3 regions of the Kocuria sp. CCUG 69068 genome follow, and region 3 is predicted to be linked to each of the others. Evidence: riboswitches for the same ligand, from Rfam matches in the RefSeq annotation. Region 3 holds a riboswitch; each other region holds the start of a gene.
The links. A riboswitch is a leader RNA that binds a small molecule or an ion and turns the genes downstream of it on or off. The one in region 3 is predicted to bind cyclic di-AMP.
Positions count from the first base shown of each region.

Region 1: it holds a riboswitch for cyclic di-AMP, as region 3 does, so the genes downstream of both, CRM73_RS05145 (C40 family peptidase) here and CRM73_RS16915 (C40 family peptidase) in region 3, are expected to answer to the same signal.
Region 2: it holds a riboswitch for cyclic di-AMP, as region 3 does, so the genes downstream of both, CRM73_RS14030 (C40 family peptidase) here and CRM73_RS16915 (C40 family peptidase) in region 3, are expected to answer to the same signal.

Region 1 covers NZ_PDDL01000016.1:13,474-23,656, forward strand. Annotated here, with positions in the region: gene CRM73_RS05125 (WecB/TagA/CpsF family glycosyltransferase) at 1-59, opposite strand, end outside; gene CRM73_RS05130 (hypothetical protein) at 540-974, opposite strand; gene CRM73_RS05135 (hypothetical protein) at 1,581-1,859, shown strand; gene CRM73_RS19720 (hypothetical protein) at 1,856-1,984, shown strand; gene CRM73_RS05140 (hypothetical protein) at 2,100-2,264, shown strand; cyclic di-AMP (ydaO/yuaA leader) riboswitch at 2,810-3,000, shown strand; gene CRM73_RS05145 (C40 family peptidase) at 3,006-3,665, shown strand; gene CRM73_RS05150 (DUF3105 domain-containing protein) at 4,402-5,049, shown strand; gene CRM73_RS05155 (DUF305 domain-containing protein) at 5,046-5,729, shown strand; gene CRM73_RS05160 (cytochrome c oxidase assembly protein) at 6,016-6,981, shown strand; gene CRM73_RS05165 (heparan-alpha-glucosaminide N-acetyltransferase domain-containing protein) at 7,454-8,623, shown strand; gene CRM73_RS05170 (MIP/aquaporin family protein) at 8,921-9,835, shown strand; gene cydD (thiol reductant ABC exporter subunit CydD) at 10,031-10,183, opposite strand, start outside.
Region 2 covers NZ_PDDL01000081.1:5,125-15,307, reverse strand. Annotated here, with positions in the region: partial or broken gene CRM73_RS14070 (HAD-IC family P-type ATPase) at 1-123, shown strand, start outside; gene CRM73_RS14065 (DUF305 domain-containing protein) at 162-833, shown strand; gene CRM73_RS14060 (SHOCT domain-containing protein) at 907-1,170, shown strand; gene CRM73_RS19990 (multicopper oxidase domain-containing protein) at 1,292-1,363, shown strand; gene CRM73_RS19985 (hypothetical protein) at 1,462-1,557, shown strand; gene CRM73_RS14050 (APC family permease) at 1,647-2,981, shown strand; gene CRM73_RS14045 (DUF305 domain-containing protein) at 3,053-3,760, opposite strand; gene CRM73_RS14040 (four-helix bundle copper-binding protein) at 3,985-4,395, opposite strand; gene CRM73_RS14035 (hypothetical protein) at 4,394-4,582, shown strand; cyclic di-AMP (ydaO/yuaA leader) riboswitch at 4,996-5,186, shown strand; gene CRM73_RS14030 (C40 family peptidase) at 5,192-5,854, shown strand; gene CRM73_RS14025 (DUF305 domain-containing protein) at 6,173-6,874, shown strand; gene CRM73_RS14020 (response regulator transcription factor) at 7,438-8,157, shown strand; gene CRM73_RS14015 (cell wall metabolism sensor histidine kinase WalK) at 8,223-9,302, shown strand; gene CRM73_RS14010 (heparan-alpha-glucosaminide N-acetyltransferase domain-containing protein) at 9,410-10,183, opposite strand, start outside.
Region 3 covers NZ_PDDL01000130.1:162-7,880, forward strand. Annotated here, with positions in the region: partial or broken gene CRM73_RS16880 (hypothetical protein) at 1-74, opposite strand, end outside; gene CRM73_RS16885 (hypothetical protein) at 78-329, opposite strand; gene CRM73_RS16890 (cold shock domain-containing protein) at 484-867, shown strand; gene CRM73_RS16895 (DUF3027 domain-containing protein) at 949-1,506, shown strand; gene CRM73_RS16900 (MFS transporter) at 1,560-2,780, shown strand; gene serC (phosphoserine transaminase) at 2,777-3,916, opposite strand; gene CRM73_RS16910 (metal-dependent transcriptional regulator) at 4,151-4,837, shown strand; cyclic di-AMP (ydaO/yuaA leader) riboswitch at 5,156-5,345, shown strand; gene CRM73_RS16915 (C40 family peptidase) at 5,351-6,016, shown strand; gene CRM73_RS16920 (NlpC/P60 family protein) at 6,289-7,038, shown strand; gene CRM73_RS16925 (hypothetical protein) at 7,170-7,436, shown strand; partial or broken gene CRM73_RS20005 (NUDIX domain-containing protein) at 7,354-7,719, opposite strand, start outside.

The DNA of each region.
Region 1 (10,183 bases), on a different contig from region 3:
CCGCTGACCGGGATCTCGATCTCGCCCCGCTTGTCCGTCTGAGTCTGGTACTTAAGCATGTGTTCCCCCACTGGCTCGGCAGTTGCTGCCTCATCGATTGTTGGTCGGCACGTTCGCCCACCGCCGTGGGACTCCCAGATCCTGATTGGCGCATGGGACACGATCCCGTGGGCGCAGCATTCGGGGACACCAGCCCGTATTCCCCCGAATACCCGCCAACATTCACGTTAGCAACGACGGGCCTCCCGGTGTGCCCCCACTTCCGGGTTGCGCCGTCCCCCAATATGTACCTATTTGCATTGATATGCCTCCGTGCATCCAGCGAGGTTGCGCCCTGCAGAGTGGATGCTCTATTGGCGTCAAGGCGCTGTGAGGTCGCGTTGGGCGGTCTCGTCGAGCCAGTGCTGACAGCGCTGGAGGAGCATGACGGTGAAAACCATCAAACCCATCGTGGTAGACGTATCCACGTCTCTCCCACCCAGGTGCAGTACCCCTTGCCCTGCTCGCCTGCTCCACAGGGCCTCGGCGAAGCCCAACCGCTAATCCACCACATGTAAGGCAGTGGGTGTTGTGTCCTGGATGCGCAACCCCGCCGGGGACAGCTGAGGGCCCTGCCAGACACAAGGCCCCTCAGCGTTGCGTGGTGATCGTGACCAGCGTGGTGGAACGGGATGTCGATCAGTCCTCGTCCTCGTCCTCGTCGTCGCTCTCGACAAGCTCGCCCCGGACTCCTTGCCCTCGGGGAGGGCGAAGGCGAAGAGGATAAGCCCGGCCACCGGGTCTACCCACGCCGCGCCGGTCAGCGGGAAGAGGATCAGCCCAGTCAGAGTGGAGACGGACAGCAGCGCGCAAATCCCGGTCTCGGCGGCACCAGCCAGGATCAGGTCGTCCCCCAGGGCCGTGCCGGCCTTCTTCTTGACCGCGACCAGCACCGGCATGATGACCAGCGAGAGCACCGGGATGATGATGCTCACCGGAGAGGGGTCGGGGGTCTTGCCCTCGGATTGCCAATTGAGGGCCCGCGAGCCAGTCTCGGATCCGTCGGATTCTTCGGTCCGGGCTACGTCGCTTCTCCACATTATCGACGGGTGCCCCAGCCTAAGGGGAGCAAAGACTGGGGCACCCTAACGCCCGTGCACGGGGTGATGAGAACGGGGTGTTCTCACTCGCAAACTATGCCCTCACCGGTCCGGAAGAACAGCCCGTACAGCTACCAGAGGGCAAGTTATGGGGAATCTTCACGCCATCTTGAGGAAAACTATACAAACGACTTCGAAGTCAAAGCGGGAATCCTACGCTGAGCAGGGGCCACACTGCCGTGGGTGTCCTGATGACGGGGGGTCACTTCACCCCGTGTTGGCGGGTGAGTCCATCACCGGTCACGGCGACGACGGAAAGACACCGCAACGAGAGCCCCGCAGACCGCGACATCAGGCCCTGGGAGCACGGTTGCTCCCAGCGGGAACCCGGCTTCCTCCGCTACTGTCGAGGACGACACCTCCCGGCGCCGCGGCGCGGCCTGAGCCTGACGCGGGGCTGTCCGGTGAGCCTGCCCGAGTACCCTGAGGAGCACGACCGCCGTGGAGACCGACCGGCTCAGATCGCTGTCCCCGCACGGATCCGCGGCACCACCGGCCGGACCCGACAACTTGCAGTGCTCCCGCAAGGGCTGCGGCGCGGACGCTGCGTGGCGGATCCGCTGGAACAACCCGCGCATCCACACCCCACACCACCGCAAGAGCTGGCTGGCGTGCCCCGACCACCGCGAGAACCTCGAGAGGTTCCTCCGCGCCCAGGGCTTCTGGAAGGACACCGTCCCGCTCGGCCAAGGCGGGCCCGCCGGGCAGGACCGACCGTGAGCGACGACCGGTTCCAGCTCAGCGGGAAATGGCTCGACTTCTCTCTGTGGGCCGGCGCCGCCGCGGCGGTCTCCGTGGACCTGGCCGACTGGCAGATGGACCGCAACGACCACCCCCTCGGGTAGGAGGCGGTCATTTCGCAAGGGCATGGCAGGCGTCGCCACGGCGAGGCGGATATCTTGTTGGCGTCTCGAGCGGCCGATGCCGTTGCCCGCTCGCCCCGCCGGTTGGAGGCCCCCTGTGAAGCGCACCAGCACCGCCCTCGTCCTGGGGTGCGCCCTGGTCCTGCCCGGATATACCGGCAGTATCGAGGAAGCAGCAGACGAAGCATCCTCCGGATTTCCCGTTGCCGCAAACGGAATCAACGTCTTGGAGGCGGCCGTGTCGATGCCGTCTGAACACTGACCCCCGGGCGTGCCCCTAAGGCCATGCAGTCGAATCACCTGCCGGCGAACACATCGATTCCTGTCCTGCCCTTGAGCGTGCCCGTTCTTCCTCTACACGCTGAAGGCATGAAGATTCGATGAAGAAATGTGCTTCGTTCGGATGGCGGATGGCGGATTACGGCAGATATGAGTGCGCGCTGAATTTATCCTCCCGATATTCTCCGAAGCCACCGCCCGAGAGCCTCGATCGCTTTTCTTACCCTACGCGCGTAAACCGCCCACCGCAGCCACCGGCGGTCTCCCAGTGCTGACAGGCCGCCGCAGGCGTGCCGAGGGTGTGCATCTTCGGGCCCACCAGGGACTCTCCCCGGCCACGCCCCCGCTAACGGTGAACACCCTGACGTTCCCGCTCGAAACGAAGCTCCGCTGGGTCGGGAACACGGTGCTGAGCACCCTCGGCAACCAAGGCGACCACCCGATCAGCGGCCGTGACCAAAACGTGACATTAGGGGGTGGGCCCTGTATCGTCCTCCGCGTGCCGAGAGCTGATCTTCTTGGCGCCCCCGTGGCACATCGCCGAGTTCTGCCGGTGCCCGGGGTTCCTGAAGAGAAATCGCTTGGCAGAAGCGGGGGAACCATTACCGGTCCCGGTGTACCGGGGCCTTGGGGTTAAGCCGTGCAGAGCGCGTGCGTTCTGCGGCCGGGTGTCTCCCACCCGCATCCGACAGCTCACCTCGTAGGCAAAGGGAGGAATCCACCCATGTCGCTTTTCACGCAGAACACTGCCCGCCACCGCGCCGAGACCTCCTCGCGCGCCGTGCGCACCACCACCGTCGTCGCCGCCGCCGGCGCAGCACTGGTGGGCTCCATCGCTCCGGCCCAGGCCTACGCCGAGATCCCCGCCGCCTCCGGGTCCTCCTATGCGGCTCCGGCCTCGGCGATGGCCGATCTGGCCTCCTACACCTACCAGGCCCCGGTCGCCGCGCAGCCCGCCGCCCCCGCCGACCAGGCCCCGGCCCCGCAGCAGAGCGCCGCCACCTCGAGCGTGAGCCCGCAGTCCACCGCCACCACCGAACTCGCCCCGGCCGCCGGCGGCATCGTGGGCACGGCCATGCAGGGTGTGGGCACCGGCTACGTCTGGGGCGGGACCTCCTTCGGGGCCTGGGACTGCTCCGGATTCACCGGCTGGGTCTACGCCCAGAACGGCATCGACATCCCCCGCACCAGCTCCCAGCAGATCGCCGCGGCCACCCCGACCGCCACCCCGCAGCCCGGTGACCTGGTGTCCCAGAACGGTGGCAACCACATCGGCATCTACATCGGTGGCGGCAAGATGGTCTCTGCGTTGAACCCGACCCAGGGCACCTTCGTCCACTCCGTCAACGCCATGCCCGTCGACGGGTACTACACCTACCGCTGAGCCGGACTCGCTGCTGCGGTGCCCCACATGGTCACCGCAGCAGATCCCCGGACCGCTCTCACCCGGGGCCGGACCGCCTCTACCTCACGCGCACCTGCTGCGCCCTTCACCTGCTGCGGGAGTGCTCCTCTCCGAAAGCACCCCCGTCGGACATCGGTCGTTTCGGTGACACCGTCCGGGATCAGGCCTGCACTGGGGCGGTGAGTGATGCGCTGGGCGCGGCCTGAACCAGTTTCCGCGGCTAACCGGCCGACCACTTGAGTCCGGCGCCCGCGTCTCCACCGTCCAGACCCAGACCGATGTCCTCGTCGACTGCTCCCCGGGGGCGCCCACATCGGGGTCCATCCCGGCGGCGGCGAGGCCGTGCACGGCGGCCGGAACGGCCACCAGGCGGTCCTCGACAGCGTCAACGTCGGCTCCGGGCCGGTCCAGGTTTGCCTACGCTGAGCCGGTTCAGGCATCACATACTCCGGGTGCGTCCTCTTTGAACGACCAGCAAGGAGTGCGCACCCGGTCCTCACATCCCGCCCCAGGCCTGGATCTTCTGCGTCGTCGCCGTTAGCCACCGAGGACGCGCCTCTCCTGCGCTCGAGGATGCACACTCGCCGACATGTCCAGGAGTGGATGGTGGACGATCTTCCGAAGAAGGCCTTGCAGGAAAGGCTCAGCGCAGTGAGCTACTGTCCTGCCCGTTCATGAGGAGCAAGACCCTTTTTGGGCCTTTCAAGGAGGACGCATGGCTGGCGGTACGGACCCGGAGCGGGCGCGGCAGCAACGTGCTGCGCTGCTGGATCAGCACTGGGCGGCCGATGCCCGGGCCACCCGCAGGCGGCGGCTCCTGGCGGGCGCGGGCGCGGTGACGGCTGTCGCGGCGGTCGGGGCCCTGGTGACGGTGGCGGTGATCAACGATCCCCCGCCCCAGGCGCGGGAGGACATCGAGATCGCCGGGCTGCAGACCTACGAGGGCCTCGGCAACTCCCACGTGGAGACCGCGGTGGACTACGAGCAGTCCCCCCCGGTGGGCGGGGACCACGCCAGTGACTGGCTCAACTGCGGGGTCTACACCGAGCCGGTGCCCGAGGAGAACGCCGTGCACGCCTTGGAGCACGGGGCCGTGTGGGCCGCCTACGACCCCTCCGCCCTGTCCGAGGACCAGGTGGCTGAGTTACGCCAGGCCGTCCCGGACACCTACGTGGTGCTCTCCCCCTACGAGGACCTGGGCGCCCCCATCATGATCTCGGCGTGGGGGGCTCAGGTCGCCCTGGACTCCCCGGAAGATGAGCGCCTGGAGCAGTTCGTGACCAAGTACTGGCAGTCCCCCGACGCCCCGGAGCCCGGGGCATCCTGCACCGGCGGCATCGATGCCCCCAGCCGGGTCGCATGAGCACCAGCACCACCGGCGCCGCCTCCAGGAGCTCGGCAGGGCACCGGGGACGGTGGGTCCTGCTGGTGCTGGCGGCCGTGCTGTTGGTGGCGGCCGGCTGGGCGGTGGGGCAGCTGAGCGCTCCGACGTCGTCCACCCCGGCGGAGGGCAGCCCGGAAGCCGGGTTCGCCCGCGACATGCAAACCCATCACCTGCAGGCGGTGGAAATGAGTTCCTTGGTCCGTGACCGTACGGAAGACCCGGAGATCCGCCGGTTGGCATACGACATCTCCCGCACCCAGCAACAACAGGCCGGGCAGATGTACGGCTGGCTCTCCGTGTGGGGATTGCCCCAGGCCTCATCCCAACCGGCCATGGCCTGGATGGACGACGGCGACCAGAACCACACATCCATGCCCGGCATGGACTCCACGAGCCCTGGTCCGGACGCGCGAATGCCGGGCATGGCCACCGCCGAGCAGCTGGCCGAGCTGGAGGACGCCCAAGGCCAGGAGGCCGAACGGCTCTACCTCGAGTTGATGATCCCCCACCACCAAGCCGGAGCAGCCATGGCCCAAGCCATCCTGGAGCACACTGACAACCCCGTGGTGACCTCTCTGGCGCAATCGATCGCCACCAGCCAGACCTCGGAGATCAAGTACATGGAGGACCTGTTGGAGAAGCGCCGCAACCCATCATGATCTCCGTTCGCACGCCAGGATCAGCACCCGTGGCCGGGTCCGCGCAAAAGCTGACGGGCCCAGACGTGAACCGGTTCCCATGCTCGGCCCAGCTGTGCGCCGGGGACCGGAATCCACCGGGGCTCTTCGGCCCCGATCCCCAATATCGCGGGCAGGTCCGGGGAGAGGCCGGCGTGGCAGGCCCGTCCCTCCTGGACCGGTCCTGGGCTCAGGGCCCGATCCGGACCTCGGGACCGTTCTGTGGCATGCAAAAATGTCCTCATGGCAGTCGATGCTTTCCGTGACCATGGTTGACCGCAACATGGCCGGGCCGGTCTGGGTCCCGTCCGAGCCGCCGAGCTTGGAGAACTTCCTGGCCCCCACGTTGCAACCAATTCCACTCATCCCGGCCATCGCGCTGGTGCTGGCTGTGTTGTATTTGGTCGGAGCGGCCCGGCTGTGGAGGGCACGCCGGCGGTGGCCGGTGTGGCGGACCCTGTGCTTCTTCGCCGGGTGCGCGGTCACAGCGGTCATCATGGGCGCGGGAATTGAAGGCTACGGGTTGCGCATGTTCTCCGTGTTCATGTTCCAGCAGCTGACTTTGATGATGTTCGTTCCCGCGCTGCTGGTCCTGGGCAGCCCGGGCACTTTGCTGCTGCGGGCTGCACCCCATCGCGGGCCCGGCGCCGTGGTGCTGCGCCTGGCCCTGTGGGGGTTGCGTTCGAGGTGGGGCAGGCTCGCCATCCATCCTGCCTTCTTGGTTCCGTTGTTCCTGGTCAGTTTCTACGGGGTGTATCTCAGCGGACTTGACGACCGGTTGCTGCCCACCTGGTACGGCCACATCGGGCTGGAACTGCTGTTCTTGGCCTCCGGGATCCTGTTCACGATCCCGTTGCTGTCGGCCGACCCGTTGCCGGCCAAACAAACCTACGGCAGTCGCTTGGCCGACATCGTCCCCGAGATGCCGTTGCACGCCTTCTTCGGCGTCATCGTCATGATGGCTCCGCTACCCGTCGTGGAGTTTTTCGCCACCCCGCCAGGCAGCTGGAACCTTGACCCGATGGCCGACCAGGTCCTGGCCGGCTCGTTGGCCTGGTCCTACGGTGAATTGCCGTCCGTGCTGATTCTGCTGTTCATCATGAGCCAGTGGCACCGCGAGGATGCGCGCAACGCCGCCCGCGAAGAGGCCGAGGCCGCCGTCAGAGGCACCCCGGATTTGGATGCTTACAACGCCTACCTGGATCAGTTGCAGCAGCGCACCGAGGACCGCTAACCCCTATGTGGACCGGCTGACGTCACCGGAAGCCGGCTGGGACGGCCAGGGACGCCGACACGACCCGCCGCCCCCAACCGTTCCCAGGTGCGTGGCCTGCCGGTGGCCTGCAGGGTCCTATGGGACCAGGAGAGGCCGTCCAGGGTGTGGAAGACCCGGGCGCCGACCATCTCGGCCAGTTCTCGGCCTGGTGCACATCCGTGGTGCTGATGGTGGCGGACCTGGAGACGACCGTTCGCAGGCCCGCATGGCGCGCCCGGAGACGCGGCAGCGGACACAGCCAGGGCACAGGGAAAGGATAAGCCCGGGACAGTCCGCCCTGGTCAAATGGGGGTGGAGGGGCCTGGAGTGCCCGGACCGGTGGGCGGGGGCCCGCCGGTACATCCGAGAGAAGGAGCCCACCAGCATGGTCAGCATCCACCACCCGACCTCGGGGACGCGGGGGCCAACTGGGGACTCAGGTCTCCCGCTGGTGAAAAAATCCCGGCTGGTGGGCGTCGATGCCGCCCGGGGTCTGGCTCTGGTCGGGATGTTCTCCATCCACATCTTGCCGGCCTGGGACCCCGAGACCTACGAGGTCACCTTGCAGTGGCAGCTGTTCGCCGGCCGGGCCGCGGCCCTGTTCGCGCTGCTGGCCGGGGTCGGGCTGGCGTTCTCCACCGGCGGACGCACAGCCCACCGGGGCCGGACGATGACCGCCGACCGGGTGGGGCTGCTCATCCGGGCCGTGCTGATCACTGTGCTGGGCCTGCTCGTGAACCAGGTCATGCCGGAGGACCCGCCCGCCTACAACATCTTGACCTACTACGGGATGTTCTTCCTGCTGGCCATCCCCTTCCTGCACCTACCCGCACGGACCCTGTTCATCCTCGCCGGAGTGACCGCGGTGACCGCCCCGGTGCTGATGCAGACCCTGCGCGGCGTGCTGCCCGCGATGGAGGTCTACAATCCCACCATCACCGGGGTGCTCACCGACCCTGGCACGGTGCTCTCCCAACTGTTGTTCACCGGTACCTACCCTGCGGCCCCATACCTGACCTACCTGCTTGCCGGCGTAGCCATCGGCCGGCTCAACCTGCGGTCCCTGCACGTCCAGGTCCGGCTGCTCGGGGCGGGCCTGGTCCTGGCTCTGGCCGCGTGGTTGGTCTACTGGGTGCTGATCATGCAGGCCGGCGGCTTTGACCAGCTGATGAGCTCCACCCCGGGACTGAGCCAGGAGCAGATCGACGAGATCATCATCTGGGGCCCCGACCCCGTCCTGCCCGACACGTCGTGGTGGTGGCTGCTAATCCCCGGTCCGCACACCAACACCCCGATCGCGATCCTCTATGGCCTCGGCTCCGGTGCGGCCGTGCTGGGGGCGTTCCTGCTCATCGGGCGGAAGGCCGGCGCCTGGTTGCTGCCGCTCAGTGCTGCGGGCTCCATGACCCTGACCCTCTACACCGCCCACCTGCTGGCCCTGGCCGCCATGGTGCACTACGAGGTGCCCCTCCTGTGGTTCCTCATCCACGCAGGCGGGGCGGCGGTGTTCGCGGTGGCCTGGCAGCGCGCCTACGGCCAGGGCCCACTGGAGCTGGCCCTGGCCCGGACCGCCGGCGCCGGGCGTGGGCTCGTGCTCACCTCCGCTCGATGCGAAGACTGAGCCCGGACCCAACTGCAGCAGCGGGTGGGTCCGTCGAGGCGGCGGTATCAAGAATGGGCTCCCACAACACATCCGCTGAACCCACAGAATGGGAAAGCGCCTTCGCCAGTCCCCTCTCTGTCAGCCTTGAGTGAGGCGACCGACCAGCAAGGACCTGCTGTGGGGCCGACACATTTGAGCCCGTGCTCAAAAACCATTCAGCTAGCCGTGGTCCTATTGCAGCGGCGCCCGGCGCCCGGACTTACTGGCCTTCCCTTCTGGCCCTGCCGTGTCGATACAACGTTCAGGAGAACCCCTATGACCGACAACACCGCACAACCTGCTGCTGCGGGATCCACAGCGCCCGCCCGTGATGCTGGAACGGCCGCCCTCGACTTTCAGGATTTGGTGGCTCCGGTTCCGAAAGCGGTGCGCAAAGATTCCGGCACCAACGAGGTGTCCCCGGCTCCCTCCACCGGTGCCCGGTGGGCGGCGGAGTTCGCGGGCACTACCGTGCTGATTTTCGCCGGGGTGGGCACCGGGATTTTCGCCACCCAGGTCATCGATTCCGCACTGGGTTTCGGGCTGGGGCTGCTGGCGGTATTGGTGGCTTTCGGGCATGTCTCCGGGGGTCATTTCAATCCTGCCGTGACCCTGGCGGCGGTCGTGGCCGGGCGCACATCACCCAAGGTCGCCATCGGTTACGTGGTGGCCCAGGTGCTGGGGGCCCTGGTCGCGGTGGGGCTGCTGTGGGCGGTGCTGATGACACTGATCGATGCCGCCACCACCGCCCAGGCTCTGGGGGCGGTGGCCAACGGCTACGGGCAGAACTCCACTTCCCAAGCCGGCTGGCCCACCGTGCTTCTGATTGAGTTCGTGGCGAGCACCTTGTTCGTTCTCGTGGTCCTGGGCTCAACCGCCCCACGGGCCAACGCGGTACTGGCCCCGGTGGCGATCGGGGCGACCTTCGCGTTCCTGCTCACCATCCTGGCGCCGTTCGACGGCGGATCGATGAATCCGGCCCGCTCCACCGGCACCGCGGCCATCGGTGGCGCGCAGAGCCTGTCCCAGCTGTGGCTGTTCTGGGTCGCCCCGTTGTTGGGGGGTCTGGTGGCGGGTTTGATCTACCGTGTGGTGGATTTGGGCCGCGCACCCCGCCCCGCCACTACGCAATCCACGGAAGACGCCACAGCAAACAACAGCACCGACACTTCCACCGCCCCGGAAGTGTGAGGGAATCGAGCAGTGTCTCGTGACGGGACGGTTCTATGCACCATGACGTCCCGTTGGAGCCATGTGGATCAACCCGCGCCAGCGCAGGCCGGCCGAGCGTCGGCGGCTGAGGACAGGTCGCGCGGAGTCCCCGGGAGAGGTGTATCTCATCTGGGGCTGTGATGTCTTGGGAGATCGTCTGCGTTGGCGGGGCGGTCAGAGAACACGCGTCAGTGACCGGTCGCCGTTTCTGGCCTGCGCATGGTCCCTGGGTTGCGGTGGGCGGTGCTGGTGCACCCCTGGTAGGCGGAGGTGGACGTCTGCTCCAGCACGTTGTTCGGCGTGGTGGGTCACGAGCACGACGATGCG
Region 2 (10,183 bases), on a different contig from region 3:
ATCGTGGTGGCGCTCAACGCCCAGCTGCTGCGCCGCCTCGACCTCGACCCGGCCCATCTGGCCGCCGTCAGCGCCGAGGACCGCCGTCCCGCCGAGCAGTCCACGACTGCCCCCACCCACTGACCCACCGACACAACCGACAAGAAGAGAAGGACACCCCCATGAAGCGAACCACCGCCCTCAGCACCCTCGCCCTGGCCTCCGCCCTGGCCCTGACCGGCTGCGGCACCGGCGCCGACGAGCAGGACACCGGCACGAGCGCGGAGACCGCCGCCCCGGCCACCGCCGCCCCCGAGACCCCCAGCACCACGTCGGCCTCCGAGGAGCCGATCGCCGAAGAGCACAACGACGCGGACGTGATGTTCGCCCAGATGATGGTCCCGCACCACGAGCAGGCCGTGGAGATGAGCGAGACGCTGCTGGCCAAGGAGGAGGTGCCGGCCGAGGTCGCCGATTTCGCCCAGCAGGTGATCGACGCCCAGGGCCCGGAGATCGAGCGCATGAACGCCATGCTCGAGGCCTGGGGCCAGGAGCCCATGATGGAGTCCGGCGGCATGGAGGGCATGGACCACGGCTCCGGGGCGGGGATGAGCGGGATGATGAGCGAGGAGGACATGCAGGCCCTGGAGGACGCCCAGGGCACCGAGGCCTCCCGGCTGTACCTGGAGCAGATGACCGCCCACCACGAGGGCGCGGTCGAGATGGCCCGCGACCAGGTCGAGCAGGGGCAGAACCCGCAGGCCGTGGCCCTGGCCCAGGACGTCATCGAGGCCCAGGAGGCCGAGATCACCGAGATGGAGGGCCTGCTCCAGGGCCTGCCCAGCGGCTCCTGAGACTCCGCAGGTCGTCCGGGGCCGCTACAGGGCGGCCCCGGAACAGCGCCAACTACCACGGAAGGAACCCGTCATGATGTGGGGTGACGGCATGGGGTGGATGTGGCTGTTCTGGCTCCTGCTCATCGGGGGCACGGTGGTGCTGGTCTTCGTGCTGGTGAAGGCGTTCACCAGCGGCTCGGGCGGCGGCACCTGGCAGGGCGGCACCGCGCCGCCGACGACGGGTGCAGGCCCGCGCCGGTCCCGGGAGATCCTCCAGGAGCGCTACGCCCGCGGAGAGATCAACACCGAGGAGTACCGGGAACGCCTACGGACCCTGGAAGAAGGCGACCGGTGAGCCCGCTGAGCCGCCGCCAGCAGCTGTCCCTGGATGCGGCGGAGGAAGACCGGGCCGCATGATGTCCTTCACGATCGACGGGTAAGGGTACGACGCCGAGCGCACCGACCAGCGGGTCCGGGTGGGCACCGTGGAGGTGTGGACCCTGACCAACTCCAGCCCCCTGGACCACCCGGTGCACCTGCACGTGTGACCCCTGCAGGTCGTGGCCGAGGAGGGCCGCGACGTCTCCGCACCGCGGTGGCGGGACGTGGTCAACATCCCGGCCTTCGGGGGGGGGTCACCGTCCGGGTGGCCTTCGACGACTTCGGCGGCCGCCCCGTCTTCCGCTGCCACACCCTCGACCACGAAGACCTCGGCATGATGGGCACCCTCGAGGTCCGCTGAGCGGCGGTGGGCCCGACCCACCGACCTTGTCCGACAACCCCACCGCCGAGAAACGATCGCACCCCGGCAGGAAGGACGTGCAGCTCCCCATGAACGACAGCACGCAGACGCAGCAGAAGCTCTCCCTGACCGGATCCGTCGCCCTGGGCACGGGGGTGATGATCGGTGCGGGCATCTTCGCCCTCGTGGGGCAGGTCGCGGAGCTGGCCGGGGGCTGGGTGCCCTGGGCGTTCCTCGCCGGCGCCGTGGTCGTGGCGTTCAGCTCCTACTCCTACATCCGCTACTCGGCCACCAACCCGTCCTCCGGCGGGATCGCGATGCTACTCAAGGCCGCCTACGGCCCCGGGGTTCTCGCCGGGTCCTTCTCCCTGTTCATGTACGTGTCGATGATCCTGGCCGAGTCCCTGCTGGGCCGCACCTTCGCCTCCTACCTGCTGCGCCCCTTCGGCCTGCAGGACTCCGCGGTGTGGGTGCCGGTGCTGGCGGTGGTGGCCATCGCGGCCGCCGCCCTGGTCAACCTGGTGGGCAACCGGTGGGTGGAGCGCTCCGCCACGGTGACCGCGGCAATCAAGATCGTCGGGATCGCCGTGCTGGCGGTCGCGGGCATCCTCGCGGCAGGGGTGTCCTCCCTGGGCAGGCTGTTCACCGCCGCCGACCGCACCCCACCGGAGGCGGGCTGGCTGGGCTTCCTGGCCGGGACCACCCTGTGCATCCTGGCGTACAAGGGCTTCACCACGATCACCAACCAGGGCGCGGACCTGCAGCAGCCGCAGCGCAACATCGGCCGCTCCATCATGATCTCCATCGCCCTATGCACCGTGCTCTACCTGCTGATCACCGTCGCGGTCACCGGCAGCCTGACCGTGCCGCAGATCGTGGCGGCCCGGGACTACGCCCTGGCCGAGGCGGCCGAGCCGATGTTCGGCGCCTGGGGTGTGACGCTGACCGTGGTGATCGCCGTCGTCGCGACGCTGTCGGGACTGGTCGCGAGCCTGTTCTCGGTCTCGAAGCTCTACGACATGCTCCGCGACATGGGCCAGGCCCCCGGGCTGCCGGGGCAGGAGGGTCACCAATCCCTCTACATCACGGCCGGGCTGGCGATGCTGATGGCCGCGTTCTTCGACCTGTCCCAGATCGCCTCCCTCGGCGCCATCCTGTACCTGGCCATGGACATCGCCATCCACCTCGGCATCCTGCGCCACCTCAAGGACGATGTCGGGGCCAAGCCCTGGATCCCCGGGATCGCGATCCTGCTCGACGCCGCGGTGCTCGTGCCGTTCGTGCTGCTGAAGGCCCAGTCGGACCCGTTCACCCTGGTGGTCACCGCCGTGGTGGCCCTGATCATCGTCGTCGCACAGTGGGTCGTCGTCCGCCGGCGCGACGGGGCGAACAGCACCGGGCAGCAGCCCCACACTCACCCCTGAAGCCGGTCGCGCGACCGGCTCACGGTGAGGGGCCCGTCGGTGGACGGGCCCCTCACCATGAGCGTGCTCGTTCAGTTCTGGCCGGCCAGCCAGGTGCGGAAGTCCGCGATCTGCGCCTGTTGCGCGGTGATCCCAGCGCTGGAGGCCACCCGCAGCTGAGCATGATCAGCGCGGGACTGCAGCTCGAGGAACTCGACGATCCCGCCGTTGTGGTGCGGGATCATCTTCTGCACGAAAGCGACGTCGAAGTCCTCGCCAGCCTCAACAGCGGCCAGTTCTTCGACCATCATCCGGGTCTCCTCCTCCAGGATCTTCATCTCCTCCTGTGCTTCCTCCGGGGCCTGAGCCTTGGCCTCTTCCGGGGTCAACCCGTACCACTCCTCCAACCAGGTGGTGAACTGGTCGATCTGGTGCTGCTGGCTGGCGATGATGTTCTCCGCGTGGGTGCGGATGTCCGGGCTGGTCCCGCGCTCGAGCTCCAGCTGGGCCATCTCGATCGCGGCCTGGTGGTGGCCAATGATCTCGGCCAGGAAAGTGACCTCCAGCTGCTCGCCCTCCAAACCGGCCAGGGTCTCACCGAATTCGTAGGCGGTCGGGGAGGTGGGATCGGGGCCGAGCATGTCCTCCGGGGCCTGATCCTGGGCGTGGGACGAGACCGGGGTGGTCACCTGTCCGTGGGCGAACACTGGGGCGCTGGCCCCGCCCCACAGGGCCGTGGCGACGACAACGGTGGAGGCGGCGGCCGCCGTGCGACGGCCAGGGAACTGGATGGAACGCATGATGATGTCTCTCTTCCGCAATGAAGGAGCTCGACCCCGAGGTGCCGGCTCGGTCATCAGCCCCGTACCCTGCGCGTGAACAAACCGCGCGGGCAGAGCTGTACTGAACAAGGGGCGGGGGGAAGAGGGAACCCGCATCCGGGCACGCCCGATCAGCCCATCAGGCTCCTCTTTCACCGACGGAGGCCGGTCATCGGCGTCCGTGGGTCAGCGCGAGTCTGGGCTCAGCCCAGGGAGGCGACCAGTGCCGCACAGGCGGCCTCGCAGCGACGGCAGGCCTCAGCACAGATCCGGCAGTGCTCGTGCATGTCCGCGTGCTGCTCGCACTCATCAGCACACGCCTTGCACGCCATCTGGCAGACCCGGATCGCGTCCAAGGTGATGTTCGCGTCGTAGCCGGTGTGCCGGGAGAGCACCCGCCCGGTGGCCTCGCACAGGTCCGCGCAGTCGAGATTGGTGCGGATGCACTTGGTCAGCTCGGCGACCATGTCCTCGGACAGGCAGGCATCGGCACAAGCGGTGCAGGTCTGGGCGCACTCGAAGCAGGCCTCGATACAGGCCGCCAGCTTGCCCTGGTCCACTCCCCCGAGGTCCTTCGGGTAGGTCTCCAGCATCGCGCTCACGTGATGGGTCATGGCTTGCTCCTTCGTCGGTTCGGTCGAGGAGACGAACCGGCCGGAGCCAGCCCGCCATGTCATCGACAGTAAACTGCCGATTCTGTGTGACGCGACCCGAAAGCTTGAAGATTTGATGAAGATCAACGCCTCAAGAATCCGCGATCCCGCCTCACTACCTGGCCTCTACATCGGTGCAGCGGGCTGAATATGGAGATTTCATGAAGAAACCCTGCCCTAAGGCCTCGGAAGGGCACTTCCGAAGCCCTCCCAAACTGTGAGCCACCTTGAAAATCCTCCCCAACAATCTTGGTGCTGGCCCGGCCCGCGCTGAAGACTGCGCATGGTTGCAGAGCCCTGTCGCTGTCGGCTGCGTCCAGCGAAACGCGCGCCACCATGCCATGTGTCCTAGTCAGAGCGCTTTGAAAGACCGGTGTGAGCTACGCGACGGGTCCTGCTGCGTGACGGTTTCACTTCCTCGGGGCGTATTTTTCCGAGGCCGGAATCACAGCTTCCCGCTCCCGACTGAGGAGAGAATCCAGGCCGTGACCTAAACGTGACACTTTCGTTATGGATGGGCTACTGTCCACTGCGTGCCGATGACTGATCCGGTCGGCGCCCTCGTGCACATCGCCGAATTCTGCCGGTGCTCGAGGTTCCTGAAGAGATATCGCTTGGCAGAAGCGGGGGAACCATTTTCGGTCCCGGTGATCCGGGGCCTTGGGGTTAAGCCGGCAGAGCGCGTGCGCTCTGCCGGCCGGGTGTCTCCCACCCGCATCCGACAGCTCACCTCGTAGGCAAAGGGAGGAACTAACCCATGACTGTTTTCAAGCGCCACGCTGCCCGCCACCGTGCCGAGACCACCTCTCACGCCGTGCGCAACACCACGATCGCTGCCACCGCCGGTGCGGTGCTCATCGGCTCCATCGCCCCGGCCCAGGCCTACGCCGAGGTCCCCGCAGAGACCGCCCCCGCCTACGCGACCCCCGCGTCCGCACTGACGACTTACACCTCGGCGGCCTCCCAGCCCGCGGCCGCCCCGCAGACCGTCTCCACCGCCTCTTCCCAGGCCCCGGCCGCGCCCGAGCAGGCTACATCGGCCGTGGCGGTGTCCACCCAATCGGCGGACATCACCGAAATTACCGGCGCCTCCGGGATCGTGGGCACAGCGATGCAGGGAGCCGGCACCGGTTACGTCTGGGGCGGCACGGACTTCGGCGCCTGGGACTGCTCCGGCTTCACCCAGTGGGTCTACGCCCAGCAGGGCATCGACCTCCCCCGCACTAGCCAGCAGCAGTGGGCGGCCGGCACCCTGACCACCGACCCGCAGCCTGGCGACCTCGTCGTCCAGAACGGCGGGGCCCACATCGGGATCTACCTTGGTGGCGGCAAGATGATCTCCGCGCTGAATCCCACCCAGGGCACCTTCGTGCACAGCGTGAATGCCATGCCGACGGTCGGCTACGTCACCTTCCGCTGAGCCAACCCTCCGTCCGCCACGAATGCCGCTCGTGGCGGGCGGCGGGTGTGCCCCCCACCTGATCAGCATCCAGGATCGGTCGGTCAGAACCGGAGATGCCTGCACCCATCCACCGCCGGGGAACACCCCGATCTGGCCGCCTGATGGGCCCGCTCTTGAAGGTTCAGTGAAGATCTACCGCCCAGCCCTCCCAGCCCGGCGAAGCCAGCTGCGGCGGGGCTACCGTGGATGGATCGGTCCGCCTCGACCCGAGGCTGAACAGAGCAAACACCACGATGTGCAGGTCCAGTACGGGCTGCTGCGAAAGAGAGATTCGTCATGACGTCGACGTTCAAGCACCTGGCCGCCGGGACGGCCCTGGCGCTGGCCCTCAGCGGTGCCGGGGCGACCGCGGCGGTCGCGTCCCCGACGCACCAGCCTGCCTCCGCCTCCGCACAGACGGGCGCTGAGCGGCACATGAACCACGACCGCCACTTCGCCGTGATGATGGTCCCCCACCACCAAGGTGCCACCGACATGGCCGAGCTGGCCCTGCAGAAGTCCGAGCGTCCCGAAATCCGTGACCTGGCGGAGAAGATCATCGAGGCCCAGACCGAGGAGATCCAGCAACTGGAAGCAGCGGCCCAGCGGCTGGCCGCCGAGAACACCCCGGGACACCACCACCATGGACACGGCCACCACCACGGCCACGGGCACCACGTCCACGGCCATGGCCATGGCGGCCATGGCCGGAGCATGAATGCCGACATGCAGGGCGCCATGATGGGCGAGATGGACGGCATGGACGGCATGGACGGCATGAGCCTCGAAGAGCTGGCGAAACGGTCCGGGGATGAGTTCGACAAGGCCTTCCTCGAAGAGATGATCGCCCACCACCAGATGGCTCTCGAGATGGCCGAGATGGAGCTGCAGATGGGCACCGACCCCGAGTTGCGAGCCATGGCGGAGAAGATGATCGAGGACCAGCAGGCGGAGATCGAGCTCATGCAGGGCTGGTTGGAGGAGTGGTTCGCGGCCTGATCCAGGACCACGAGCTGGGCCGTCATCGACTGGAACGGGCCGACACCGGGATGTCATGGTCCCCGTCGACCCGTTCCAGCCAGTCCAGTCCAGTGCGGTGATCCCCGACGCGGCACCCGATGGGCGCGCACCCTTCGCGCAGTCAGCAGCACCCCGAACGGTCACCGACCAACCGTAGGTTTGGCAGCACCGCGCCCTCTTGCCTCAGGACACGGCCCCCCTCCCCCTCGCCTGGGGTCCTGTTCCTCCAGCGCGCGCACCGTCACCGAGATGGCCGAGACCACCGGAGTCCCCTCGCCCGGTGGTGGTGGCCGGATCCCGGCCGTGTTGCGTCTGTCCGGGCTCGTGGAGGGGCGACACGCGATCTTCTCAGTGTCCGATATCCCTCTCATCGGCCCGGTGCAGGGGATCGTTAGCCACAGCGACCACCGGTTCACCGGTGAGCCCGGCCACGACGAGTCCACCCCCCTGTTTCGTTTCCGAGGCCTCAGACACGGTCGCCCTGGGACGCTGGGGCTCGCAGCACAGTGTTCATGTCACAGCGATCAGTACCGGGAGGACAGATGACGGATCCGCTCACCGGACGTGTGCTGGTGGTCGACGACGAGGTCGACCTCGCGCAGCTGATCGCGGACTATCTGCGCAAGGCCGGGCTGGAGGTCGTGATGCGCCACGACGGCACGGAGGCGGTGGCCGCGGTACGGAACTTCGCCCCGGACGTGCTGGTGCTCGACCTCGGGCTGCCGGGGATCGACGGGATCGAGGTGTGCCGTCAGGTGCGGACCTTCTCGGACTGCCACGTCCTGATGCTCACCGCCCGGGATGATGAGGTCGACAAGATCGTGGGCCTGTCGATGGGAGCCGACGACTACGTGACCAAGCCGTTCAGCCCGCGCGAACTCGTGGCCCGGGTGCAGGCCATGCTGCGCCGGGTGCGCACCCAGTCCGCACCCGTCCCGGAGCCGGCGGGCCAGGACCAGGGGCTGGTGATCGGGGACCTGGTGGTGGACGGGGACTCCCGCCAGGTGCACCTGGGCGGGGAACCGGTGGCGTTGACGAGGATCGAGTTCGACCTGCTCCTGTGCCTGGCTGCCCGCCCCCAACTGGTGCTCTCGCGCCGGCAGCTGGTGGAGATGGTCTGGGACACGCACTGGACCGGGGACGAGCACCTGGTGGATGTGCACATCGGACGGATCCGCAAGAAGCTCGGCGACGTAGCCACCAGGCCGACATTCATCCACACGATCCGCGGGATCGGCTACCGGATGGGCACCGGGCGATGAGCGCCGCCGTCTCCGACCGGACCCGGGCCTGGTCTTTGTCCTGGAGCCCATTGACGGTGCGATTGATGCTAGCCCAGACCGCAGTGCTGGCCATCGGGCTGATCATCGTGGTGATCACCGCGGTGCTGGTCGGGCCGAACATGTTCTATCACGAGCTCATCGAGGCCGGCCACGCCGATGAGGCCACCGGACTGGTGCACCTGGAGGACGCCTTCCGCTCGGTGAGCCTCACCGCCCTGACCATCGGGGGGCTCCCGGCGCTCTACATCGCCGGGATGCTCACCTTCTACCTCTACCGCACGATCGGGCGGTCCCTGGTCTCCTTCAGCACCGCCGCCCAGGAGGTGGCTGCCGGCAACTACGACGTGCGTGTCACCTCCACCAGCCTGGGCGCGGAGTTCGACTCCCTGGCTGGGTCTTTCAACGACATGGCGGCCAGGCTCGACGCCGTGGACACCACCCGGCGCCAGATGCTGGCCGATCTGGCTCATGAGATGCGCACCCCCCTGGCCAGTCTCAAAGGACATCTAGAGGGCATCGAGGACGGAGTGGTCGAGTGGGATGCACGAACCACGGGCATCTTGTACGCCCAGATCGCCCGGCTGGAGCGACTGGCCCGCGACATCCGCCAGCTCACCGCCGCCGAGGAAGGCATGACCCATCTGCAGCTGACCCTCCAGGACCCGGGCCGGCTGGCAGCCCAGGCGGCCGCGGCCGTCCAACAGGACGCCGCCGCTCAGAACATCTCGGTGACCTCCATCAGCACCGGCATGGAGGTCACACCGGTGCTGGTCGATCAGGAGCGGATGGGACAAGTGTTGGGCAACTTGCTGGAGAACGCCTTACGCCACACCCCATCCGGCGGGGCCGTCACCGTGCGCACCGACCACACCCCGGAGGCGGTCACTGTCACCGTCACCGACACCGGGGAAGGCATCGGCTCCGAGCACCTCCCGCACGTGTTCGAGCGCTTCTACCGCGCCAACACCGGCCGGGAGGCCCACCGCGTGGGCTCAGGCCTGGGACTGGCCATCAGCAAATCCCTGGTCGAGGCCCAAGGCGGGACCCTGGAGGCCACCAGCGGCGGCCCCGGACGCGGGACCAGCTTCCGGATCCACCTGCCCCGCCACACGCCCCCGGACTGACCCCAGCGTCACCAGACCGTTCCGTGACGGCGGCGGGCCGTGCCCGCCGCAGAGAGCACGTCTGCTGCGGCGGGCACGGCCCGTCATGTCGTGGCTACCGGTACAGCCTATCCGTGGCTGTCCTGGGCCGGCCTGCCCAGCACCAGCTGGCGGGTGCCTTTCACGCTGGTGCTGACCACCTTCTCCAGCGGTCCCTGCCCCAGGCTCCGGTGCCAGGCCACCGCGAACAGCGCCGCCACCGCCAGGTGGACCATGAACCACAGGTAGGGCAGCTCGTAGTGGGCCTCGAAGGACAGTGCCACCAAGTGGACGGTGTAGAGGGTCAAGGTCATCACGCCCATCGCCGACAGCGGTAACAACCATGCCCCGATCTTCGGGCCGATCAGCAGGAAGACGCCCAGCACCGCCAGGCTCACCCCAAGGCTGGCCGCGATCGCCAGCGGGGTGTTGGTGTGCGGGGTGGCGATCGCCAACCACCACACAGTCTCCGTGGGCAACGAGTCTGGCCCCCAGACCAGTACATCCTCCAGCTCGTGCTCGCCCATTGAGGAGGCATCCAGCAGCCGCTGGTAACCACCCAAGGCATAGAGCAGGACATAGGAAGTGGTCTGGGCGAAGATCGCCAGCCCCACGCCCACCACCACCAGTCGAGCTTGAACCTCCGTCTTGCGCAGATTCAACCGCCCCAGCCCCAGTCCGACCAGGAGATAGGTCATGTACGGCAGGGCCGGATAGGTCCCGGTCAGCAACAGCTGGGAGGCCGTGGCACCGGGCTGCGTGAGCAGATCCGTGAACGTGGGGTTGTAGGAGACGAATTCGGGCAACGCATTTTGGAGTCCCTGCATCAGCATCGGGGACACCACCCCGAAAAGCACTGCGGA
Region 3 (7,719 bases):
CGGGCGGCGAGCAGCTCGCCCAGCTCGGCGGGGGAGCGGGACGCGAGATCCCGGAGCAGCCCGTCCGGGAGCACGGATCAGGCCCGGCGGCGGCGCAGCAGGGAGCGCACGAGGACCGCGCAGAACAGCAGGAAGGCCACCGGGAACGCGAACCACGGCACCACCGTGAGCCCGTCCCAGGGGTCCGCTCCGACGGCCGTGAGCACGAGCAGCAGGGCGAGGCACACGGCGCACACCAGGCCGAGCACCACCGCGGAGACGCCGAGGACGTCGATCCCGGGGCGTCGGGCAGTGCGGGGCGCGGGCGCACGGTCGTCGGAGACAGGCATGGCTCCAGGGTACCGAGCGCAACGGTGTGCCGCTGACCGCGCCCCGGCGGTCCCCGCCCCCGGAGCAGGGCTAGAATGGGAGGTTCCACAGGGTGGCTCGGCGGCAGGGACCGACGGGCCGCCCCTCCACGAACACGAGGACGAGGGAGACAGCGTGCCCACCGGCAAGGTCAAGTGGTTCGATGCGAAGAAGGGCTTCGGCTTCCTGGCGGCCGACGACGGCCAGGAAGTGTTCCTGCCCTCCTCGGCGCTGCCCTCCGGTGCCACCACGGTGAAGCCGGGCACGCGGATGGACTTCGGGGTGGCCCAGGGTCGGCGCGGCGCGCAGGCGCTCTCCGTCCGGATCCTCGACCGGACCCCGTCGGTCGCGAAGAACGTCCGCAAGCCCGCCGACGAGATGGCGGTCATCACCGAGGACCTCATCAAGCTCCTGGACGAGATGTCCAACGGGCTGCACCGGGGCCGCTACCCGGACTCCGCGCACGGGAAGAAGATCGCCGCCATCCTGCGCACGGTGGCCGACAACCTGGACGTCTGAGGCCGCCGCGCCGTTGCCGTCCACCGATCCCGAGCAACCACCCGCCGGCCCCCGCCGGCACCCACCCGAGGGAGACCAGCAGTGACCGAGGAGACCGTCCAGGACGCGCCCGCCGAGGCCGTGCCGCCGGCGCCCGAGCAGGCGGCACCGGTGGCGGCGGCGCCCCGCCGTCGCCGGGCCCCGAAGCAGGACCCCCTGCTCGTGGCCGACGTCGCCACGGCTCGCGCCGGGGTGGAGCAGATCGCGGAGCCCTCGCAGATCGGCGGCGGTCACCGGGTGACGGTGGAGGAGGACCGGCTGGTCGTCCACCACTTCGAGTGCACCCTGCCCGGGTACCGGGGCTGGAACTGGTTCGCGAGCCTGGCCCGCGCCCCGCGCAGCAAGGCGGTGACGGTCTGCGAGGTCGGCCTGCTGCCGGGGGAGGATGCCCTGCTGGCGCCCGAGTGGGTCCCGTGGTCCGCCCGCGTCAGCGCCGAGGAGAAGGCCCAGGAGGAGCAGGACCGGGCCGAGGACGAGGCCGGGGAGACCGCGGCGGCCGGCGGGCCCGAGGGCTCCGGCGGCGCCCCCGACGGCGAGCCGGCGTCCGGTGACCGGGCCGAGGACACGCCGGTCCCGCCGCAGGAGGGCGAGGAGCTCTGACCGTCCCGCCGGGGACCGCGAGGACGGACGAGGCCCCGGAGCCCGCGCGCGGGATGTTCCGGTCCTTCCGGTTCCGCAACTACCGGCTGTGGTTCCTGGGCGCGCTCGTGTCCAACATCGGCACGTGGATGCAGCGCACGGCCCAGTCGTGGCTGGTCTTCGACGAGCTCTCGGACCACGACGCCACCGCCATGGGCGTGGTGACGGCCCTGCAGTTCCTGCCCCAGCTCTTCCTCGCGCCCTGGGCCGGCGTGCTCGCGGACCGGCTCGACCGGCGGCGCCTGCTGCTGTGGACCCAGACGGCCATGGCGGTGCTGGCGGCCGGCCTGGGGGCGCTGGTCCTGGCCGACGCGGCCACCCTGTGGCACGTCTACGGCTTCGCCCTCGCCCTGGGCGTCGTCTCCACCCTCGACGCCCCCGTGCGCCAGACCTTCGTCTCGGAGATGGTCGACGACGCATACCTCTCCAACGCCGTGGCCCTGAACGCGACCTCGTTCAACGCCGCACGGATGATCGGGCCCGCCGTGGCCGGCGTGCTCGTGGCCGCCATCGGCTCGGGCTGGGTGTTCCTCCTCAACACGCTGACCTTCGGCGCGATGCTCGCCGCCGTCCTGGCGATCCGCGCCGACGAGCTGCGCGGGATGCCGCGCTCCGGCCGGGGGCGGGGCCAGATCCGGGAGGGGCTGGCCTATGTGGCCGGCCGCCCCGACATCGTGGCGGTGCTGGTCACCATCTTCCTCATCGGCACCTTCGGGCTGAACTTCGCGGTCTTCCTGGCCGCCATGGCCGGACCCGAGTTCGGCCGGGGCTCGGAGACCTTCGGGCTGCTCAACTCGGTGCTCGCGGTCGGCACGGTGGCCGGGGCCCTGCTCTCGGCCCGGCGCCGCAGCGCCCGGCTGCGCTACGTCTACGGGGGCAGCGCCGTCTTCGCCCTCAGCTGCCTGGGCGCGGCGACGGCGCCCACCCTGCCGCTGTTCGCGCTGTGGCTGGTCCCCTGCGGGCTGTCCTCCCTGACCATCATGACCACCGCCAACGCGTACGTGCAGTCCACCACCTCGCCGGTGATGCGCGGACGCGTCATGAGCCTCTACATGGCCATCTTCATGGGCGGCACCCCGATCGGGGCGCCGGTCGTCGGCTGGATCACCGACGCCCTCGGGGCGCGCTGGGGCATGGGGGTCGCCGTGGCGGCGGGACTCGGCGGGGCCCTGGTGGGCTTCGTCGTCTGGCTGCGGCTGCGCGCGGAGCGCTCCGCGCCCGAGAACTCCGGCTAGCGCCCGGCTCCTCCGCGGAGCTGCTCGACGACGTGGTCCACGCAGGCCAGCAGCCGGGCGACGTCGTCGGGCTCGATGGAGACGAACGTGGCGATCCGCAGCTGGTTGCGCCCCAGCTTGCGGTAGGGCTCGACGTCGACCACGCCGTGGGCGCGCAGGACCGCCGCGACGGCGGCCGCGTCCACGGCGGCGTCGAAGTCCACGGTGGTGATCACGGTGGAGCGGTCCTCGGGGCGGGCCACGAACGGGGACGCGAAGGACGAGGCCTCGGCCCACCCGTAGACCAGGTCCGAGGAGGCCTTTGTGCGGGCCGCGGCCCAGGTCATGCCGCCCTGGTCGTTGAGCCAGCGGACCTGCTCGTCGAGCATCACCAGCGTGGCCAGGGCCGGGGTGTTGTAGGTCTGGTTCTTCCGGGAGTTCTCCAGCGCCGTGGTCAGCTGCAGGAAGTCGGGGATCCACCGCCCGGAGGCGCCGATCCGCTCGATCCGCTCGATCGCCGCGGGGGAGAACGCGCCCAGCCACAGTCCGCCGTCCGAGCCGAAGTTCTTCTGCGGGGAGAAGTAGTAGACGTCCGCCGCGGCCACCTCCGCGGCCATCCCCCCGGCGGCCGAGGTCGCGTCCACCAGCACCAGCGCGTCGTCCGCGATCCCGGAGGGCCGGTGCACGGGCGCGGCGACACCGGTGGAGGTCTCGTTCTGGGGCCACGCGTAGACGTCCACGCCCTCCTCCGCCCGGGCGTCCGGGCGGGTGCCGGGGGCGGACTCCACGATCGAGGAGGGCTCCAGGAACGGTGCGCCGTCGGTGGCCTGGGCGAACTTCGCGCCGAACTCCCCGAACACCAGGTGCTGGGCCCTCCGCTCGACCAGCCCGAACGCGGCGGCGTCCCAGAACGCGGTGGCCCCGCCCAGGCCCAGGAGCACCTCGTGGCCGGAGGGCAGGCCGAGGAACTGCGCGAGGCCCTCCCGCACCGAGCCCACGAGCTCCTGCACCGGCGCCTGGCGGTGGGAGGTGCCGAGCAGGCCGGCCCCGGCGCGCGACACGGCCTCGACCTGTGCCGGACGGATCTTGGAGGGGCCGGCGCCGAAGCGGCCGTCGGCGGGCAGCAGGTGCTGGGGGATGGTGACGTGTGCGGGCAACGGGCGCTCCCTCGTGGGTGACGTGCGGCGGGTGGTGCGCGACGGGCACGGCCGCCGCGGAGGCCGCTCGCGCCGTTCGCGACTCGGCCCATTCTGCCCCACCCGCGGACGGCGGGCCCCGCGGGCGCCTCCTCCCTCCGGGCGGCCGGAGGGCTCGCGCACTAAGCTCGTGCGGGAAGACCGGACCGGGCGGGATCCCCGGGCCGGGACGGCCGGACGAAGGATGACTGAGGCATGAGCGACCTGATCGACACCACGGAGATGTACCTGCGGACCGTCCTCGAGCTCGAGGAGGAGGGGATCACGCCGATGCGGGCGCGGATCGTCGAGCGCCTCGACCACTCCGGGCCCACGGTCTCGCAGACGGTGTCCAGGATGGAGCGGGACGGGCTGCTGACGGTGGGCCAGGACCGGTCGCTGCTGCTCACCCCTGCCGGCCGTGAGCGTGCGGTGCAGGTGATGCGCAAGCACCGGCTGGCGGAGCGGCTGCTCGCCGACGTCATCGGCTTGGACCTCGCCCAGGTGCACGACGAGGCGTGCCGGTGGGAGCACGTGATGAGCGAGCAGGTCGAGCGGCGGCTCGTGGACCTGCTGCACAGCCCCCGGTACTCGCCGTACGGCACGCCGATCCCCGGTCTGGCCGCCCTCGGGGTCGAAGAGAGCCCCGCAGCGGCGCACCCCTCCCTGCTCGACGCCGCCCGCCACGACCCGGACGGGTCGCACACCGTGGCGCTGCTGCCGGAGGTGGTCCAGGCGGACGCGGACCTCCTGGGCGTGCTGAGCGACGTGGGAGTGCTCACCGGGGCGGAGGTCACGGCCCGGGTGGACGGTCAGATCGTGCGCATCGAGGTGGCGGCCACGGGGCGGTCCGCGGAGATCGACCTGCGCACCGCCGCGGCCATCCGCGTCCTCGCTCCCTGAGGCGCCGCCGTCTCCCGGAGCGGGGCGGCGAACGGTTCTTCCCGGGTGTGGGGACGTTCACAAGCCACTTTCGGCCAGTCCGGCCCGAGCCGGACCCCGGAGGCGCGGCTTCCCTGGTGACAGGCGGATTCCCAGGGCGCTCGAAGACACTGCACAGCTCGTCACAGGTGCGAATTGATTCGACCTTTCCTCTCAATAGCTACTCATTGAGACCCGCAGCGTTGTCCGGCTGTTATCTGTCGTGATCAAAACGTGACACTTCCGTAATCTGTCATGTACTGTTCAACGCGTGCCGATCACTGGTCGGATCGGCGCCCTCGGAGCACATCGCCGAATTCTGCCGGTGCCCGTGGCCTCTACACAGAAACTGCTTGGCAGAAGCGGGGGAACCACTTTCGGTCCCGGTGATCCGGGTCCTTGGGGTTAAGTCGTCAGAGCGCGTGCGTTCTGCGGCCGGGTGTCTCCCACCCGAATCCGACAGCTCACCTCGTAGGCAAAGGGAGGAACTCAACCATGTCGCTTTTCACGCTGAACGCTGCCCGCCACCGTGCCGAGACCACCTCGCACGTCGTGCGCAACACCACCATCGCCGCCGCTGCCGGCGCCGCGATGATCGGCTCCGTCGCCCCGGCCCAGGCCTTCGCCCAGGCTCCCGTCGAGACCGGCGCGGCCTACTCGGCCCCGGCCTCCGCCTCGCTGGCCGAGTACTCCTCGTACACCTACCAGGCCCCGGTCGCCGCGCAGCCCGCCGCTCCCGCCTACGAGGCCCCGGCCCCGGCCCCGCAGCAGACCGCCGCCACCTCGAGCGTCACCCCGCAGTCCACCGCCACCACCGAGATCGCCCCGGCCGCCGGCGGCGTCGTGGGCACCGCGATGTCCGCGCAGGGTGCGGGCTACGTCTACGGCGGCACCGCCTACGGCGCCTGGGACTGCTCCGGCTTCACCCAGTGGGTCTTCGCCCAGAACGGCATCGACCTGCCCCGGACCACCTGGTCCCAGTTCGCGGCGGGCACCCCCACCGCCAACCCGCAGCCCGGTGACCTCGTCTCGCAGAACGGCGGCGCCCACGTGGGCATCTACATCGGCGGCGGCAAGATGATCTCCGCCCTCAACCCGACCCAGGGCACCCAGGTCCACTCCGTCAACGCCATGCAGCTGGACGGCTACTACACCTTCTGATCCGGTCCGCCGCCCGCGACGACCCCGCTCGTCGCGGGCGGCACCCGATCACCCCCCCACCCCGCACGCCGAGAACCGCTCTCCCGGTTCCCGGCGGTGCCTGCTGTCCGACCGGACGGCGCCCCCTCCTCCGCTCGCCGGCCGTCGTTCCCGATCCCGGAACGCACCCCTGCCGGACACCGGCCCACCCCGCGCACTGCCCGGGGCGATCCGTGCTGTCACCCGCGCCCTCCGGCAGGCCCGGCTCCGAAAGAAAGTCGTCTGAACTCCTCATGACCCGTGATCTGACCTCCTCGAACGGCATCGGCTCGCTCTTCTCCGGCAAGGCCCGCACCGTGGCCGCCGTGGCCGCCTTCTCCGGGCTGGCCCTCGCCACCACCGTCTCCGTGCAGGCCGCTCCGGCCCAGGACGCCTCCGCCGACGCCCCGCTGTCCGCCGTGGCCGCGGCCACCCCCGCCGCGGCGCCCGCCGTGTCCCTCGAGCCCGTCGCCCACGTGCAGAAGGTCGAGTCCGACCGGAAGTCCGAGAAGAAGGTCGAGAAGAAGGCCGAGCGGCAGAAGGTCGAGACCCCGGTCGTCGCGGCTCCCGCCGTGGCCGCTCCGGCCCCGAAGCCCGCCGCCGCGCCCGCCCCGAAGCCGGCCGTGCAGGCCGCTCCGGCCGCCCAGCGCACCGTCACCCCGCAGAGCTCGGCCTCCGGCAAGGGCGCGACCATCTCCTCCGCCGCCATGGGCCAGCTCGGCGTGGGCCAGGACTGCACCGCGCTCGTCACCAACGCGCTGCGCGCCGCCGGCATCAACCACCACGGCTGGCCGGCCTCCTACCTGAGCCTCGGCACGCAGGTCTCCGCCGGCCAGGCGCAGCCGGGCGACCTCGTCTACTACGCCGACGGCGGCATGGGTGCGGCCCACATCGGCGTCTACATCGGTGGCGGCAAGGCCGTCCACGGCGGCTGGAACGGCGGCACGACCGTCATCGACAGCGTCAACGTGGGCTCCGGCCCCGTCTACGTCCGCGTGCGCTGACCGCACGCGAGAGCACCGCTTCGGGTGCGCGGTTCCTGGTCGGCCAGACGGGAACCGCGCACCCGCTGTCATCCCGGCGCCCACCGCGCCGGCCACCCCGGCGCCCCGGCGGCGGCCGATAGACTGGCCCCATGTCCACCGACTACAGCCGCAACGCCCGCACGAGCCTGGACCGCGAGTACGCCTACATGGCCTACGGCATGATCGGCGGCGCCGTGCCAGGCATCGTGGCCGGCTTCGTCGTCGCCGCGTTCGTGGGGCACGCCGCGATGTGGCTCTCGGTGTTCGGGGGCATCGGGATCGTGCTCGGCCTGATCACCGGGATCCTGCTCCACCGGAGGCGGCACGCTGCGGCCGTGACCGAGGACCGCCGGGAGCGCGGCGCAGCGCCGGAATGACGTGCTCCCGCAGCAGCGGGGCCAGGTCCGCGGGCAGCGCGCCGGGGGAGTCCTCGTCGACGGGCTGCCAGCGCAGCTCCTCGATCTCCGCGAGCGGCACCGGCCGCCCCGTGAGAGGTGCCGTGAACACGGTGCACCGCACCCACGTGCCCGCCTCGTTCGCGGCCGGCGCCACGAACACCCCGAGCGGGCGCAGCTGGGCGGCGTCCAGCCGCAGCCCGACCTCCTCCGCGGTCTCCCGCACGGCGGCGGCCGCCGGGGACTCGCCCGGGTCGAGCTTGCC